Regions from separate parts of the Bacillus infantis NRRL B-14911 genome, predicted to be linked through region 2. Evidence: riboswitches for the same ligand, from Rfam matches in the RefSeq annotation. Region 2 holds a riboswitch; the other holds the start of a gene.
The links. Region 2 has a riboswitch for cyclic di-GMP ahead of N288_RS24530 (anti-repressor SinI family protein). Riboswitches for the same ligand answer to the same signal wherever they lie in the genome.

Region 1 (7,812 bases), 420 kb from region 2:
TCGGCGTGAATGACTCTGTTTTGAATTTGAAGCAGAACCCTCCCTTTGTGCTGGAGCATACAGCCTATATGCCTATTAAAGATTTGGCAGCAGCCATTGGAGCCAGCATCTCTATAGAAAATCCTGATAGCTATACGATCAAAAAGGGCAAATCATGGATCCGCTATTCAGTAAAACAACAGCAGGCCTCAACATCCATGGGAAAAACGGCCGAATGGAAAGCGGTGGTCCGGGAAAACATCCTATTCATACCGATCAGGTCAGCCGGCGAGTTTTTTGGCTATAGAGTTGAATACCTCTCAGCCGGCCCTGTCGTCCGTCTGGTGAACAAAGGAGCGAAAATGGCAAACGAACAATTCATGAGCGCCAATAGAGCGGCTTTTTATGTGAAAAAAAAGGCGGTGTACTTAACCTTTGATGATGGACCTGCGAAGGGAATGGAATCCATCCTTGATATTTTGAAGAATAAGAAGGCAAAAGCGACATTCTTTATGATTGAGCCGCAGGCAAGAGCCAACCCGGCTTCTGTTAAGCGGCTGGTGGAGGAAGGGCATTATCCGGCCCTGCACAGTGTTACCCATGATAAAAACAAGCTTTATGCCGGAAACCCGCAAAATCCCGCCCTGGAAATGGATAAGACCAGGAAAACAATATTGAGCCTGACAGGCATTGACTCCAGGCTGGTGAGAATGCCTTATGGAAGCAAGCCTTATATGACAGGGCCGTTCAGGGACGCCCTTGTGCAGAAGGGATATAAAATGTGGGACTGGAATGTTGATACATTAGACTGGAAATATGCAAGGAGCAGTCCGAAGACTATCTTTGAAAATGTGAAAAAAGGGCTTCAGCCGGCGGCTGCAGGCGGGAAGCCCCCAGTCATCCTGATGCATGTGAACAGCGGGACGGTTTCCATGCTGCCGCAGATCATCGATTACCTATACTCACAAGGATATGAATGCCAGGCTTATAACCCCAATGCCCACTTTTCAATGAATTTCTGGAAGGATGAGAGGCTCTAAAAAAGGCTTGTCCGACAGCATAGGCATTTGTCTTATTGTCAAAATTATTTGTAAATTATTTCGATGTCTCGCATAGTATAGAGTAATTAATATTTCACGTTCCTTTTGACACTCGGGATATTGTATGTTGCTAAAGGCAAATGTGTGCAATGAATCCATGAAATTTTTTCAAGGAGGGGTTATAATGACCGACATCAACAACCGCCAGTTTGTGATTTCCGAAGAAGATTGGTCCCTCCATCGCAAAGGCCACGATGATCAGCAGCGCCACCAGGAAAAGGTACAGGATGCGATCCGGAACAATCTACCAGATCTGATAACAGAAGAAAGCATCATTATGTCCAATGGCCGTGAAGTCGTGAAAATTCCGATTCGCTCTCTTGACGAATATAAAATTCGTTATAACTATGATAAAAACAAACATGTAGGCCAGGGAGACGGAGACAGCCAGGTAGGCGATGTGGTCGCCAGAGACGGCTCCAGCGGCCAGAAAGGCCCCGGGAAAGGCCAGGGTGCAGGCGACCAGCCGGGTGAGGATTATTTTGAAGCTGAAGTGTCCATGATGGAGCTTGAGGAAGCACTGTTCAAGCAGCTGGAGCTGCCGAACCTGAAGAGGAAGGAACAGGAAGAGCATCTGGTTGAAAACATTGAATTCAATGATATCCGCAAAACAGGATTAATGGGCAATATTGATAAAAAGCGGACAATGATGACCGCCTTTAAACGGAATGCGATGACAGGCAAGCCGGCATTCTATCCGATCTATCAGGAGGATCTGAAGTTTAAGACATGGAACGAAATTGTAAAGCCGGATTCAAAGGCAGTCGTGCTCGCAATGATGGATACGAGCGGATCGATGGGATTATGGGAGAAATATATGGCCAGAAGCTTTTTCTTTTGGATGACCCGGTTTTTACGGACAAAGTATGAGACGGTGGAAATAGAGTTCATTGCCCACCATACAGAAGCGAAGGTCGTATCAGAGGAAGATTTCTTTTCAAAAGGGGAAAGCGGGGGAACCATTTGTTCATCAGCCTACCGCAAAGCTCTGGAACTGATCAATGAAAAATATAATCCAAGAAGATTCAATATCTATCCTTTCCACTTTTCCGACGGCGACAATCTTACCTCTGACAATGCCCGCTGTGTGAAGCTTGTTGAAGAGCTGATCGCGGTATCGAGCATGTTCGGGTACGGTGAAGTCAATCAGTACAACCGCCACTCGACCCTCATGTCCGCTTATAAGAATATAAAAAATGAACACTTCCGATACTATATCCTCAAGCAAAAAGCTGATGTTTTCCATGCGATGAAGAGCTTCTTCCAAAACGAAGAAAATAAAATCTATGCATAAACAGAACCGGCGGGCGCAATGCCTGCCGGTTTTACTGTCCATTCGCACAAAAAAAGCCGTTTAATAAAAAGCGGCTTTCGTTGGCTTTCCATGAAGGTGTTCTTTTATTTCTCCAGCGGGATTGCGATAATTTTCCCGCCGATCTGGACGTGGACTGTGTCAGTGAATACAGCTTTCACAATCCCTTTTAAGGAGATCGAAGAATTTAATGCCAATTTGGATTGTGCTGGATTTTCCGCCATAAAGATTCCCCTTTGCTTCGTATTTGAAGAGTAGCACCTAATTAAAAGTAAATGAGTTAGTTACTTTCTTTTTGCCACTTTTTTGGAACTCCTAAACCTGATTTGGCGCATTATGAAGGAAATAAAGATTTGGGAAGGGGAAAGAAAAAAGCAGCTGCTCATGAATAGCAGACTGCTTTCTCTTCTTTCAGCACTGAGCTTTTGCAGACAGGGCAATCGATATCATCACTCTGCTTAAATTGGATTTTTTTGAAATCTTTTTTGATGAATGTGGTAAAGCCTTTGTACTTATAGCCGCATTCACAGAAATTCGAGTCTTTGACCAGATGCCTCTGATTAGTATCTTTGCATAAAAATGTCGGGTAAAACATTGATCTCCCTCTCTTTAATAAATGGATTAGGCAAATTAGAAAGGGTGTATGATTTATAAAAGTTTACAAGAATGATATTCTTGGCGGCCCGGCTGCCATGACAAATAACTTGTTTTAGGCCCGTGGCTTTGCGTCTTTTACTTTCGTAAAATTTGCCCTTAGTAAGATTAGCACTAAATCAGGGGAAAAATAAAGAGTTTGTTTATTGTTAATATTCTTACTTTAGCCACTCTCCGTTGTAGAGGGGAGTGATGACCTATGGGGAATTGCAGAAAAGAAGCAGCCTGGCCGGTTGGCCAGGCTGTGAGATTAAGAAAGGAACTCTGCCGGATTGAGCCCGAGCTCCCGGCAGATGTCACTGACTGCCTGCTGCTCATTCGAATCAAAATGTCCGTCTGCAAAGCCGATTGCGATACAATAGCGGGCCACTAGCCTGGCGATTTCCGGTTTCGTCCGTATCCTGCCAAGCGCTCTGAATGCCTCTGCCCTGCCGATCGAAGGATCGCGTTCAATCTTCTGGACGTACAGGTTAAACTGCTGAATGACCTTCTGCGTATCAAATACCCGAAGTTCATCACTCTGGTTGACGAATTCAACCATTTTCTGGCGTTCTGCCGGATCCAGCCTTCCATCAGCCATAGCTACAAGTGCACATGCTGCTACAATGGCCTCAAGGACGTCCTGGCTCTTGAATCGGTTAAAGAGGTCCTGGGCTTTTCTTTTTTGCTGGTTGGCCCATTCGGCGTAATCGGTCTGGGATGGAGACCAGGCATTGCCGCAGCTGTTGCAGGTAAACTTCAGCTGTTTTTTCCCAATGAAGCCGCCCAATAATCCGACAGGCCCGAGGATCAGGCCGCCAATTGCCGCTTTACCGAGGCCGAAGCCCTTTTCGCCGGTGCGTACATTTGTGGAATGGCAGCGTGGGCATGCAATTTCTTCTCCCCCATATCCCTGTGAGGAAGAGTAGGAAGGCTGTCCATAGGAAGGGGACGAATAGGAAGCTTGCGGCTGTGTCTGCTGATAGCTTCCTGAGCTATAGTTCTGCTGGGAGCTGCCTGTGTTATAGCCCTGCTGGTAATTTTGCCCTGCAGGAGCCTGCTGTGAAAAGCTCTGCTGGTAAGTCTGGTTCTGCCCGAAAGGCTGATTGCCATGTGAAGGCTGGGGAGCCGGTTCATCATCCACCGTCACGCCGAAATTACGGCAGAGGGCAGCCAGGCCGCCCTGAAAGCCGCTGGCGATGGCATTAAATTTCCATTCGCCATTATGCCTGTATAGCTCTGCTGCGACGATGGCTGTTTCAACGGTAAAATCCCTGCCAAGGTTAAAGCGGATAAGCTCTTCATTATTTTGTTCATTAAAAATCCGTACATAAGCATTTTCAATATGGCCGAAGTTCTGCTGTTTTGCCTGAGCATCGTGGATGGTAATTGTAAAGGCAATCCGGTGGATCGAGTCCGGCACCTTCCGCAGGTCAATTCTGATTTGTTCATCATCTTGATTGCCCGCGCCTGTGCGGTTATCGCCGCTGTACAGGATAGAGCCATTCCCGCCGTTAGGGTTATTATAGAATACGAAATCGAGGTCACTATGTACTTTTCCTGATGCGCCTAATAAGAAAGCAGATGCGTCCAGATCATAGTTGGATCCCTGACGGCTGATATCCCAGCCTAATCCAACAACAACATTTTGAAGCCCGGGGCGGTTCTTGGTCAGATCGACCTTCTGCCCTTTGCTGAGCGTCACTCCCATAATTTCACTCCTTCTTTTCCAGGACCGGCGTAAGCCGTCTCTTGATAGAATCATATATTCCCAATATAACACAGTTCTTAAAGCGGTTTACAGCTTTGGCTGTGCGGACATGCCTCTTTTTATCATACGGGTCAAGGAAGGAAAAGTTTCAGGGGGAGGAGGTTCGTTCAAAGAAAAAAGCAGCTTCCCTGATTGGGGGAGCTGCCTCATGATTGGGCAATTTATTATCTGTCGACATAAGCCGGGCCTGAATGGACCTGGCGGGTGTTTCCTTGGTCAGAATTCAAAAATGGAAGCTTTGATTTGACTTTGCTGATATTGTCTTCACCGAATGTAGACTTTACCTTATTCATAACCTTATCCCGAGATTCCTTGTTCCTGAACATATACGCAAGCGCACCCAGTGCCACTACCCCAGTCAGGGAATTTCTTTTGCTCATGGATTAGTCCTCCTTAGGTTTGATATTATTCCTTTCCCTTTGCAGGGGGAGATAAACAGTTATATTTTGCTAACTGGGTGAGCGAAGTTAAAGTTGCGATTATATCGAAAAGGGATTTGTATTAACTGGGTTAGAATGAAAAAAAGTTTGATAAGCCTGTTGATTGGAGTGGAAGGCACGTAGACTCCTGTGGGATTGCAGCGGCAGAGCTGAGACCCCGCAGCGCGTAAGCGTGAGGAGGCTCAGCGCCGCCCCGCGGAAAGCGAAGTGCCTGGAACGGAAATCAACAGCCAACATTCAGAGGCTATTAAGACAAAAAGGGATACAGAATGAACCCATTCCATACCCCTTTTGCATATTATTAGAAATTGAAGTTATCAGGATCGGCACCGACGCGTTCGTTTTTGTTGAGGGCATCGATTTTTTCCATGTCTTCTGAGGAAAGCTCGAAGTCAAAGATATCTGCATTTTCAATGATGCGGTGTTCTTTGACTGATTTCGGAATGGTGATGACCTCATTTTGAAGGTCCCAGCGCAGGATGATCTGGGCAGGGGACTTTTTGTGCTTTTCGGCAATCTCTGTAATAACAGGCTCATCCAGGAGCTGTCCCTGCTTAAGAGGAGACCAGGCTTCAAGCTGGATTCCTTTTTGTTTGCAGAATTCGCGGAGCTCAAGCTGGGCCAGATGCGGATGGTATTCAACCTGGTTGACCATCGGCACGATTTCCGCTGTTTCAAGCAGATCCTCCAGATGGTGTACATGGAAGTTGCTGACCCCGATTGCACGGACTCTGCCATCCTTATACAGCTTTTCTAAGGCTCTCCAAGTGTCTTTATACTTGCCTTTGACAGGCCAGTGGATCAGGTACAGATCGACATACTCCAAGCCAAGCTTTGAAAGGCTTTCGTCGAATGCAGCCAGTGTAGAGTCATAGCCCTGCTCAGAGTTCCAGACCTTAGTCGTGATGAATAGCTCTTCGCGCGGGGCACCTGATTCTTTTATAGCCTGTCCCACGCCTTCTTCGTTGCCATAGATGGCTGCTGTGTCAATGCTCTTGTAGCCGTTATTGATGGCTGCTTTGACTGAATCAATGACTTCGGATCCTTCCTGGACCTTGAAAACGCCGAGTCCGAACCAGGGCATTTCCACTCCATTATGCAGCTTTGTTGTGTCCTGCAAGCTTTTTGGCATATTGTTACCTCCCGGAAATTTAATTGCCTTTTTATTTTCTCACAAATGGGGATATTTACTATATTGATATGCTCAGAAATTTAATGATTGATGCCTGCTACCTGATCGACATCAAGGATAAAGGAAATCCCATTGCCAGGAACATTCAGCTCGACAGCATCGCAGATTGCCTGGAATACTTCCTGTGTCCGTCCGCTGTGGATGATGGTCAGCACAATCTCTTTTTCAGGCTCGATCAGCATATTGAATAAAGTGGCTTTTTCGTTGATGCCGATCCCTCTGCCGGAAATGATGGTTGCCCCGTCAGCCCCGGCATCTTTTGAGGCCTTTATAATCTTTTCGGCTTCCGAGCTTTTTACAATGGTCACAATCAAATCGTATTCTTTATCGGCTGGCTTCATATTGGCCGCTCCTTCCTCTGCTTCTGCATCAGCGGGGACTTCCGGGGACTGGACGCCGATGAATCCGTTAATATTGATAAGCAATCCAAGTCCTGTACCGGGCCTTTCAAAATGGAGATGGCTGCTGACTTCCGTAATGACTTCTTCAGCGGATTCTTCCTTGATCAGCATAAGGATGACTTCTTTCTCGTGGTTGATCTCCAATCCGAGAAATGAGGTTTGCTCATTTTTTCCAATTCCCCTTGCATATACAGTTGCCGCAGCAGCAAGCCCGGATCCCCGGGCAAGCCGGACAGCTTTTTTTGCAGTGCCTTTTTTTACGATGGCGATGAAAAGCTTGTAGATCATTTAAGAAGCACCTTCCTTCCTCTTGAACAGGAGCCCCAGGATCAGGACAGCCAGTATCGGTATAAGGGCGACCAGGGCGATCAGGCCAAAGCCATCTGTCAGGGGATCCCGCCCCTCAGTTACTGCGGCAGCGCCGACAGCCATTGACAGGATAAAAGTAACGGTCATCGGCCCTGTTGCTACACCGCCCGAATCGAAGGCGATGCTTATAAAGCTGGTGTTGGAAAAATAAATCAGGATCAGCACGAGTGCATATCCCGGCGCAAGATAGTACCAGAGAGAGAAGCCGTGATGGATGCGGAGCATGGCAAGGGCAATGGACAGACCGACTCCCCCTGAAAGGGTGATGAGCATGATTTTTTCTGAGATGTATCCCGATGTTACTTTTTCAACCTGTTTGTTTAATATTTTTACAGCTGGTTCTGCCAATGTAGTGACAAATCCGAGTACAAATCCAATTGGAATGATGATCCAGGAATATGGAAGATTACCCAGCTTCTTTCCCATTTCCTCCCCGATTGGCATAAAGCCGAGATGGACCCCGTGAAGGAAGAATGCCAGTCCGGCAAAAGCAGACAGAAAACCGGCAAGGATCTGGATGACCTTCTGTTTCTTTAATTTTAGAAAAAATATCTGAAATATGATGAAGCAAAGAAGAAGGGGAGCAAGGGCCAAAGCAACCTCTGTCAGAGTGCT
Region 2 (7,812 bases):
AGCCTCTCCTCTCCTGAAATGAGAGCCTCCCTGTTTGGATATTTTCTTCCTTTCCTCGCCAGCAGTTCAGATACGTTCATATATGATCCCCCTTTTCGTTCAGCCTTTTTTCGAATTGATCCAGCATCTTTTCCATTTCCTCTTTTAAAAAAAGCAGCTCCTCGATGCGGGCGTTCACCTCCTTTACTCTCTCCCTGCCATACTCGACCGTCCGCTCCAGCTGTTTCCGACCTGAACGGTCCTGGTCAAACAGCACAATCATCTCTTTGATTTCATCCAGCTTAAATCCGAAGCGCTTGCCCCGGAAAATCAGCTTCAGCCGGATATAATCCTTTTTGGCAAAAATTCTTCTGCCGTTTTCATTTCTATTAGGGCATAATAAGCCAAGCTCTTCGTAATATCTGATGGTTCTTGTGCTGACATCGAAAGCCTTTGCCAGCTCCGAAATGGTGTATTCCATGCTATCACCCGAATTCTTTCACTATTCTGACACCAATATAACATTTACGTTAACGTAAAGTTCAAGTCTTCAGCGGATTCAGTTTCTATTAAGAAAAATTTGATTTTTTCGTCTGGACTCTTAGGAAAAGATATTACAATTGTGTTAAAATGAAATATAGTGATTGAACAAATCGTTCTTAATAAATAACCCTTCGATCATATAACTTCTGGATAAAAGGTGTGTGGAATCAATGATTGGCGAACGTGTAAAAAGACTGCGTCAGGAGAGAAAGATGTCATTATCAGAGCTCGCTGAACAGGCAGGCGTAGCAAAATCCTACCTAAGCTCCCTGGAAAGAAACCTTCAGACGAATCCTTCCATTCAATTTTTAGAAAAAATTTCTGCTGTTCTTCATGTTCCGGTTGATACACTGATCCTGGACCAGCCTAATAAAGAAGAGCTGGATTCTGAATGGATGAATATCGTCAAAGAAGCAATGGATTCCGGCATCTCAAAAGACCAGTTCCGTGAATTCCTCGAATTCAATAAATGGAGGATCAACCAAAAAAAATAACTGCTCCGAGGCTGTTATACAAACAAGGACAACCAGTCACCAAGCTTGACAGCCTCCGTAACCTCCTTTGTCCCCGCAAAATAAAAAAGCATTTCTCCTGAAGAGAAACACTTAGCTTTCTATATTCTGTTGTTAGTTTTCAGCCGTTATCCGCTACCAGATCCACTGCCGGCTGGCCGGCAAGAAAGTTAAGTATATCTTCTTTTTTCAGGCCTATTTCCTTCGCCTCAGTAATTAGTGCGACCCATTCCATGTCCATTTCCTGCATATTATTTTTCATAACCCTTCTCTTCCCCCTAAAATACATTTCGTATTCCAGGCAATCCAGCCGTCCTGGCGCCTCATCCGACTTTACTCTCAATAGGCGCGGTAGACCTGTGACTTTGCGTCCCTATCTTTCAACAGGTTTGCCTTTTTCTGCTCACTCCTGCTTTTTTCATATCCTCTTAAGACTACTATAAAAGTTTTCCCAGCATTTGCGTGTTGTATTTTGTCAAATTCTTCAAATTATTTTAAGATATTATTCGACAAAATGAAGGATAATTGGATAGATTTAGAAATCTTCCGGAAACCCATAAGACTTCTGGCCCGGTAAATCTGAGGGTATAGTGTAAGATTTTTGCTCATTCCGTCGACAGCTTTTAGGTAGGCCTTATTTCCTCTATCTATTTAACGGCCCTTCCCTTATAGCTCTCCATCTTCCTCTTAAAAGGCACCACCTTCACCGGCAGCTGCTCAAATGTAAACGCATCAAAAAAGGGAAACAGCGTCAGATCATTGCCGCACACCGGACAGAGCCATTCGCCCATTTCACTGCTGCTGTAGGATGGGCGGTGGCATTTAGGGCAGTTTTTTCGGTACATAGGGGGGTTCCTCCTTAGATAAAAGGCCTTGAATAGCATTCCAAGGCCCTGTTAATGGTCTTTCCTGATCCTGCGGTATCTTACTAGCAATAATATGCCGCCTGCCCCCAGCAAAATGCCTCCGAGAAGCATGAAATTATATGTGTTGGTTGCCGTGTCAGGGAGTATATTTTCTCTGATTTCTGGTGTAACCGTTATACCGTCACCTGGATCGCTGCCTGGGTTTCCGCTTGCCGGTTCATCGGGATTATTTCCTGGGCCGCTGCTGTCATCTCCTGGGTCCTCACTGTCCCCTTCACCCGGATCGTCCCCGTCATCAGGATTGTCTTCACCTGGAGGATCTTCATCACCGGGATTATCCCCTGGGTCTTCTCCTGGATTACCCTCTCCCGGCGGGTCCCCATCATCAGGCGGATCTCCGTCTCCTGGAGGATCTCCGTCCCCTGGTGGATCTCCATCTCCTGGCGGGTCGCCTCCGCCATCAAGCGCTTCAGCTACAAACAGTATCTCTACCTCTGCAGAAGAATCCTGGAAGGCATTGCCGAGCTCGTAAGGCATTGTCACCTGGAAAAATAGAGTTTCAGATTGGCCTTTGTTAAGTGGTCTTGGGGTGAAGCCTTTGAAATCCTTCATCTTTCCTTCATATAAAGTGTCATTGCCTTTTTTGACTAAAAGCTCTAACTCTTCGAAAAGACCCTTAACAGATTTCTTTTTGCCGATAATTGAGGAGTATCTGAAATCCTGCTTTCCATTGTTGATGATAGTGATGTCGCGCGGCATCCAGTCGCCTGGCTTTAAATCACCAACGTGGAAAAAATAGCCGTTCAGGTTCGTATTGATATCGATTTCTTTCTCTTCAGAAAATGCCTTTAAGGTAGGAAAAAACGTTAAAAGTAACAAGGTTAAAATGGTGAATATTACCTTCGGTTTTGCCAACTTATGCAGGTTGGTCATGGCATTACCTCACTGATTGGTTATTTAGGAAAAGGCGGGATAGAGTACCATCCCGCCTTTTTTCTGCTCTAGATTTACTTAGCTTCCCCTTTGCCTTGCTTGGCTTCGAATGTCCAATTAAGCTGCAATGAGTCTCCCTGGAACTGATTTTGGTCTTGTTTATTATCTACAAACTCATATTGTACCCAGAGTTTATCTGATGTTTTAGCAGCTAATTTTCCTCCACGTTCAGCTAACCATCCGCTGAAAATGTTTCCTTCAATAACGTCTGGCGACATTGTTTTTAACTCTGAAAGGGTTGTTGAATAGATAGGTGTATCTAATTTATCTTGGTTGAAGAGGAAATTTACACGTATATGCTTTCCAAAATCATCTGCATTGTTGTTCTTTGCGTCAGTCACTGAGTACTCTGTTTTTAACTTTATTGAGGCAATATCCAGAGATCCATCGTTTAACAAATTAAATGAACGGAGCATAGTATCTCCAGGTTTGATATTTTTAACATCAATAATCGTTGTAGGATTTGCATTTAAATCCAAAGTCCCCGCAGTAAACTTTCCATTTGCTTCCGCAGTATCACTAAAGTAAGCAAACGTTCCCCCACCAACCAAAGACATTCCAAGCGCCGCAGATGCAATCCCCATTCCAACTTTCTTTTTAAATCCCATGTTCCGTTTCCTCCTCTTACCCTTTGGGTATGTATAATTTTTTATATTGAACCCTGTGTTGCCACAGAGATTTCAACCTTGATCAAGCTGTTTTTTCATTTGAGTCATTTTTGCCTTTTGCTCTAGCCTCGAGTTCCCTCATAGCCTGGTAGATGGTGAAGGCTGCATAGCCTAACATGAGGATGCCAGGGCCGATCAATAGGATAGCGGCGCCTTTCTGCGATTTGGCGAAGTCTATGAAATAACCTGCATACGGCAGGGTATATCCGGTGTAGACGGCAGTGACATTGTCAGAGAGGACCGGGTCCATGTCTTTGGATTTGTTATTGTCCCCTTTTGTTTCGTATAAGACATGCTCTCCGCTGACGGTTACATCTGTAATTCTGTGGGTGATCAGTTTCTTGTCCTCTTCCATGAAAGTGATGATGTCGCCTTTCTTCAGTTCTTTCTTATCGTTGCCTTCAAGAGGTTTGACTGCGATGATTGATCCAGTCATAAAGGTCGGCTCCATTGAACCGGAGAGAACAGTTTTTATTTGATAGCCAAATGCCTGGGGCTCTCCGCCGGAAGCTTTGGACGAGATCACGAGAAATGCCATTAAAATGAGATTGATAAATAATAGCCATGTAATGATGCTGCTGATGATTTTCCTGACGGTTTTCCAGTTGAATTTCACCCTTTGTTCACCTTCCTCTAACTTCTCTATTAATCTACCCATTCTTAGTAACTGTTCACTTTTGTTCTTTTTATCGAACTCACAAGATGAGTATAGTATATTAGTCCAGTCTTTGAAAATTACCAAATTTAGCCGTATTTTCTTTTTAACGAACGTTTTTCAAGGTTTTTCTCAGACTTTCTCAATTATTCTTACTTTTTTGTATTTTTTAATGAACTTAATGTTCGTTATAATGGAAGAGCGTCTATATTATAAGATAGAGGGGAATTCCAATGGTCGGTGAGAGGATAAAACGCTTGCGGCTTCTCAGAGGCTTTTCCATAAATGAGCTTGCTGAAAAATCAGGGGTCTCTAAGTCGTACTTAAGCTATATTGAACGTGATATTCAGAAAAACCCTTCCCTTCAGGTTCTCTCCAAGCTTGCAGCTACGCTTGGTACATCGGTAGAAGAGCTTCTGGACTATAAAGTGAGAAGTAATATTGAGCCAACAGAGCTTGATCCCGAATGGCTGGGCCTTGTCCAGGAGGCGATCGACCAGGGCATTACAAAAGAGGATTTCAGCTATTACCTTGATTTTATCCGCTTTAAAAACACACATGGAGGCAATGACGGCAAGTGAAGGCTAAAGGTACATTACTATTATACTCAGCTATAATATTCATTCTGGCTGGCGGAGGGCTGCTGCTGTTCTCTGTAAAGGAAGCAGCAGAACAAAGTCAGCAAACTGAGGAAGCCCTTGAGGCTGCAAAGGGAACACTTCCAATAAAAGAAGCAGCTTTGCCCTCGAAAGAACGCCCAGCTGAGAAGCCAATCATCCCTGTCTTTAAAACAGGCGACATTATCGGCATTTTAGAAATCCCGGCACTAAAAGCAGAGCTTCCTATAATAGAAGGAACCGATGAAGAAGAACTGGAGAAAGGAGTCGGGCATTACGCTGGCACTGTATTCCCTGGGCAGAAAGATCAGATACTTCTCTCCGGCCATAGAGATACCGTTTTCCGCAAAATAGGTGAACTAAAAATGGGGGATGAGCTGGTTGTGAAAATGCCCTATGGCGATTTCACATATGAAATCATCGACTCTTTTATTGTCGATGAAGATGATACTACTGTCATTAAGCCGACGGCTCCGGAGGAAATACTGACCCTTTCAACATGCTATCCATTTTATTTTGTCGGCAGTGCACCGGAGCGGTATATTTTGACGGCAAAGAGGGTTGAAGCTCCACACTCTTGACGAATCTCTGCGATTGAAAAATTGACACACAAGTGCAACCAGCACTGATATCTTGATGTCAGCACCAATCAAAAAAACCGGCCCCCACCTCGGGACCGGCTCTCCACCATCATTTCTGCAGCCCAACCGCAATCTTCGCTCCAACTTCGGCATTATGCTTAACTAGCGCGATGTTGGCTGTGAGGCTTGTTCCTTCTGTCAGTTCTTTTACTTTGCTTAGGAGGAAAGGTGTGACCAGCTTTCCGGCAATCTGATTGTCTTTCGCTTCTTGAAGCGCTGTTTCGATGACGTTTGTGATGAAGCTTTCTTCCAGGGCATCCCCTTCCGGTATCGGATTGGCAATGACGACTCCGCCGTTCAGGCCAAGCTCCCATTTTGTGCGGATCAGGCTGGCGGCATCTTTAGGCGCATCCACGCGGTGGTTGACGTCAAATGGGCTTGTCCGGGTGTAGAATGCCGGCAGCTTGTCTGTTTCGTAGCCGACGACCGGGACGCCGTGTGTTTCCAGGTATTCAAGGGTCAGACCGATATCCAGTATGGATTTGGCGCCTGCACAGACGACTGCTACATTGGTCTGGGCGAGCTCCTGCAGGTCAGCAGAGATATCCATGGTTGTTTCCGCTTCACGGTGGACGCCGCCGATGCCGCCTGTGACGAATACTTCAATGCCGGCAAGCTCTGCGCAGATCATGGTTGCTGCAACAGTGGTTGCGCCATTTTTGCCCTGGGCGATCAGATAAGGAAGGTCGCGGCGGCTGGCTTTTTCAATGTCCTTGCTTTGGGCGAGGAATTCGAGCTCGTCCTCAGAGATGCCGATTTTTATTTTTCCATTGATGATGGCGATTGTTGCAGGCACCGCCCCATTTTGGCGGATGATTTCTTCTACTTCTTTGGCTGTCACGATATTCTGCGGGTATGGCATGCCATGGGAAATGATTGTTGATTCCAATGCGACAACCGGTTTATTTGCTTTTCTTGCTTCCAATACTTCTTCTGAGAATTCAAGATAGTTTTCTAACATAGTATGAGTCTCCTTTTTTAGCTGAAATTTTGCTGAAATGTTTCCTGCAGTCTGACATTATTTAAAATCGGACTGACGGTTTCTTCTGATTGCAGTGTCAGCATGCTGCAGGCAATGCCGATTTTGCAGGCATTTTCTGTATTAAGCCCTTTCAGGTGGGCGTAAAGGATTCCGGCAACCAGCGAGTCGCCTGCCCCAGTCACATCCTGTACCTTGATCTTAGGCGGAAGCAGCACCCCTGCCTCGCCTTCCTTCGTGTAGAAAATCAGCCCTTTGTCTCCTCTTGTGATGACGACCTTCTCCACGCCTTTTTTCATAATTTTCTCGGCTGCTTTAAAGAAATCTCCATCACTATTAATCTTCATTCCGGACAGTGTCTCAGCTTCGTCATGATTGGCGATCAGCCATGTGACACCCATCAGATTTTCGGGCAGCTTCTTCACCTTTGGGGACGAGACCGGCGTGATGCAAAGCGGAACAGACTCTTCATAGCAGCGGGAAATCGTCTTTTTCAATACTTCTGCCGGAAAATTGGTATCGAGCAGGACAATCTCTGCCGAGGCAATATAGCCCCATCTTTTTTCGATAAATTCTGAATCTATGCTATCGTATAAGGCCATATCGGCAAAAGCGACTGTCATTTCGCCGTCATGATCCAAAACAGCTGTATATGTTCCTGTTGCTGTATTAGGCAATGTCTGGGAGGGGGAAATGTCGACAAAATCCTTTGTATAGCCCAGCAGCCAGCTGCCCTCAGCATCATCGCCCACTGCCGTCATAAGACTTGCGTCGCAGCCAAGGCGCCCAAGGTTTTCGGCAATATTCCTGGCAACGCCCCCGCATGACTGCGAGCTGGCCGACGGATTCGAGGTACCGCTTTCAATTTTGCCAATCGCCTGAATTTTCCGGTCGATATTAGCCCCGCCGATGCAGAGAACTTCTTTCTTGTTCGGCAGCATATAAGCTCTTCCCAGGATTTTACCCTGCTTGGCAAGCGAGGATATATAGCCGGCTGCGGCCGAGCGTGATAACCCGGTTTTTTCTGCAATTTCATTCTGGGAAATGAACGGGTCCTCTTTTATCAAAGTTAAAATGGATTGTTCTTTTTCATTCACAGCGTGTCACCGCCTTCGTAAACTTTTGTCTAAATTATAAACATTTGTTTACATGAAGGGCAATGGTTTTTAGGTAAAAAGATAGGTCTGACTTATAGGTAAGAAGTCAGACCACACAAGGGAGTGCAACAAAAAAGACGGGGAAATTCCCCGCCTCTTTAAGCAGCATCATCTTTCTTTTTAATATCCTTCAAATAATATTTTTCCGAGGTAAAGAACTCATTTTTAAGCTCTTTCACCTGCTTGCTCAGCAGAAGGACGG

Region 1: it holds a riboswitch for cyclic di-GMP, as region 2 does, so the genes downstream of both, N288_RS05615 (hypothetical protein) here and N288_RS24530 (anti-repressor SinI family protein) in region 2, are expected to answer to the same signal.

The regions. Positions count from the first base shown of each region.
Region 1 is NC_022524.1:1,057,603-1,065,414, forward strand. It holds gene N288_RS24245 (polysaccharide deacetylase) at 1-1,019, shown strand, start outside; gene yhbH (sporulation protein YhbH) at 1,204-2,373, shown strand; gene N288_RS25355 (hypothetical protein) at 2,478-2,615, opposite strand; gene N288_RS05615 (hypothetical protein) at 2,774-2,986, opposite strand; cyclic di-GMP riboswitch class I at 3,066-3,153, opposite strand; gene N288_RS25630 (TerD family protein) at 3,296-4,735, opposite strand; gene N288_RS05625 (hypothetical protein) at 4,960-5,175, opposite strand; gene N288_RS05630 (aldo/keto reductase) at 5,537-6,367, opposite strand; gene N288_RS05635 (P-II family nitrogen regulator) at 6,448-7,116, opposite strand; gene N288_RS05640 (DUF1538 domain-containing protein) at 7,117-7,812, opposite strand, start outside.
Region 2 is NC_022524.1:636,362-644,173, reverse strand. It holds partial or broken gene N288_RS03500 (class I adenylate-forming enzyme family protein) at 1-80, opposite strand, end outside; gene N288_RS03495 (MerR family transcriptional regulator) at 77-460, opposite strand; gene N288_RS03490 (helix-turn-helix domain-containing protein) at 693-1,016, shown strand; gene N288_RS24530 (anti-repressor SinI family protein) at 1,156-1,296, opposite strand; cyclic di-GMP riboswitch class I at 1,332-1,438, opposite strand; gene N288_RS03485 (hypothetical protein) at 1,682-1,879, opposite strand; gene N288_RS03480 (LPXTG cell wall anchor domain-containing protein) at 1,931-2,833, opposite strand; gene N288_RS03475 (CalY family protein) at 2,908-3,501, opposite strand; gene sipW (signal peptidase I SipW) at 3,584-4,219, opposite strand; gene N288_RS03465 (helix-turn-helix domain-containing protein) at 4,450-4,797, shown strand; gene N288_RS03460 (class D sortase) at 4,794-5,414, shown strand; gene N288_RS03455 (pseudouridine-5'-phosphate glycosidase) at 5,524-6,435, opposite strand; gene N288_RS03450 (carbohydrate kinase) at 6,453-7,550, opposite strand; gene N288_RS03445 (alanine/glycine:cation symporter family protein) at 7,709-7,812, opposite strand, start outside.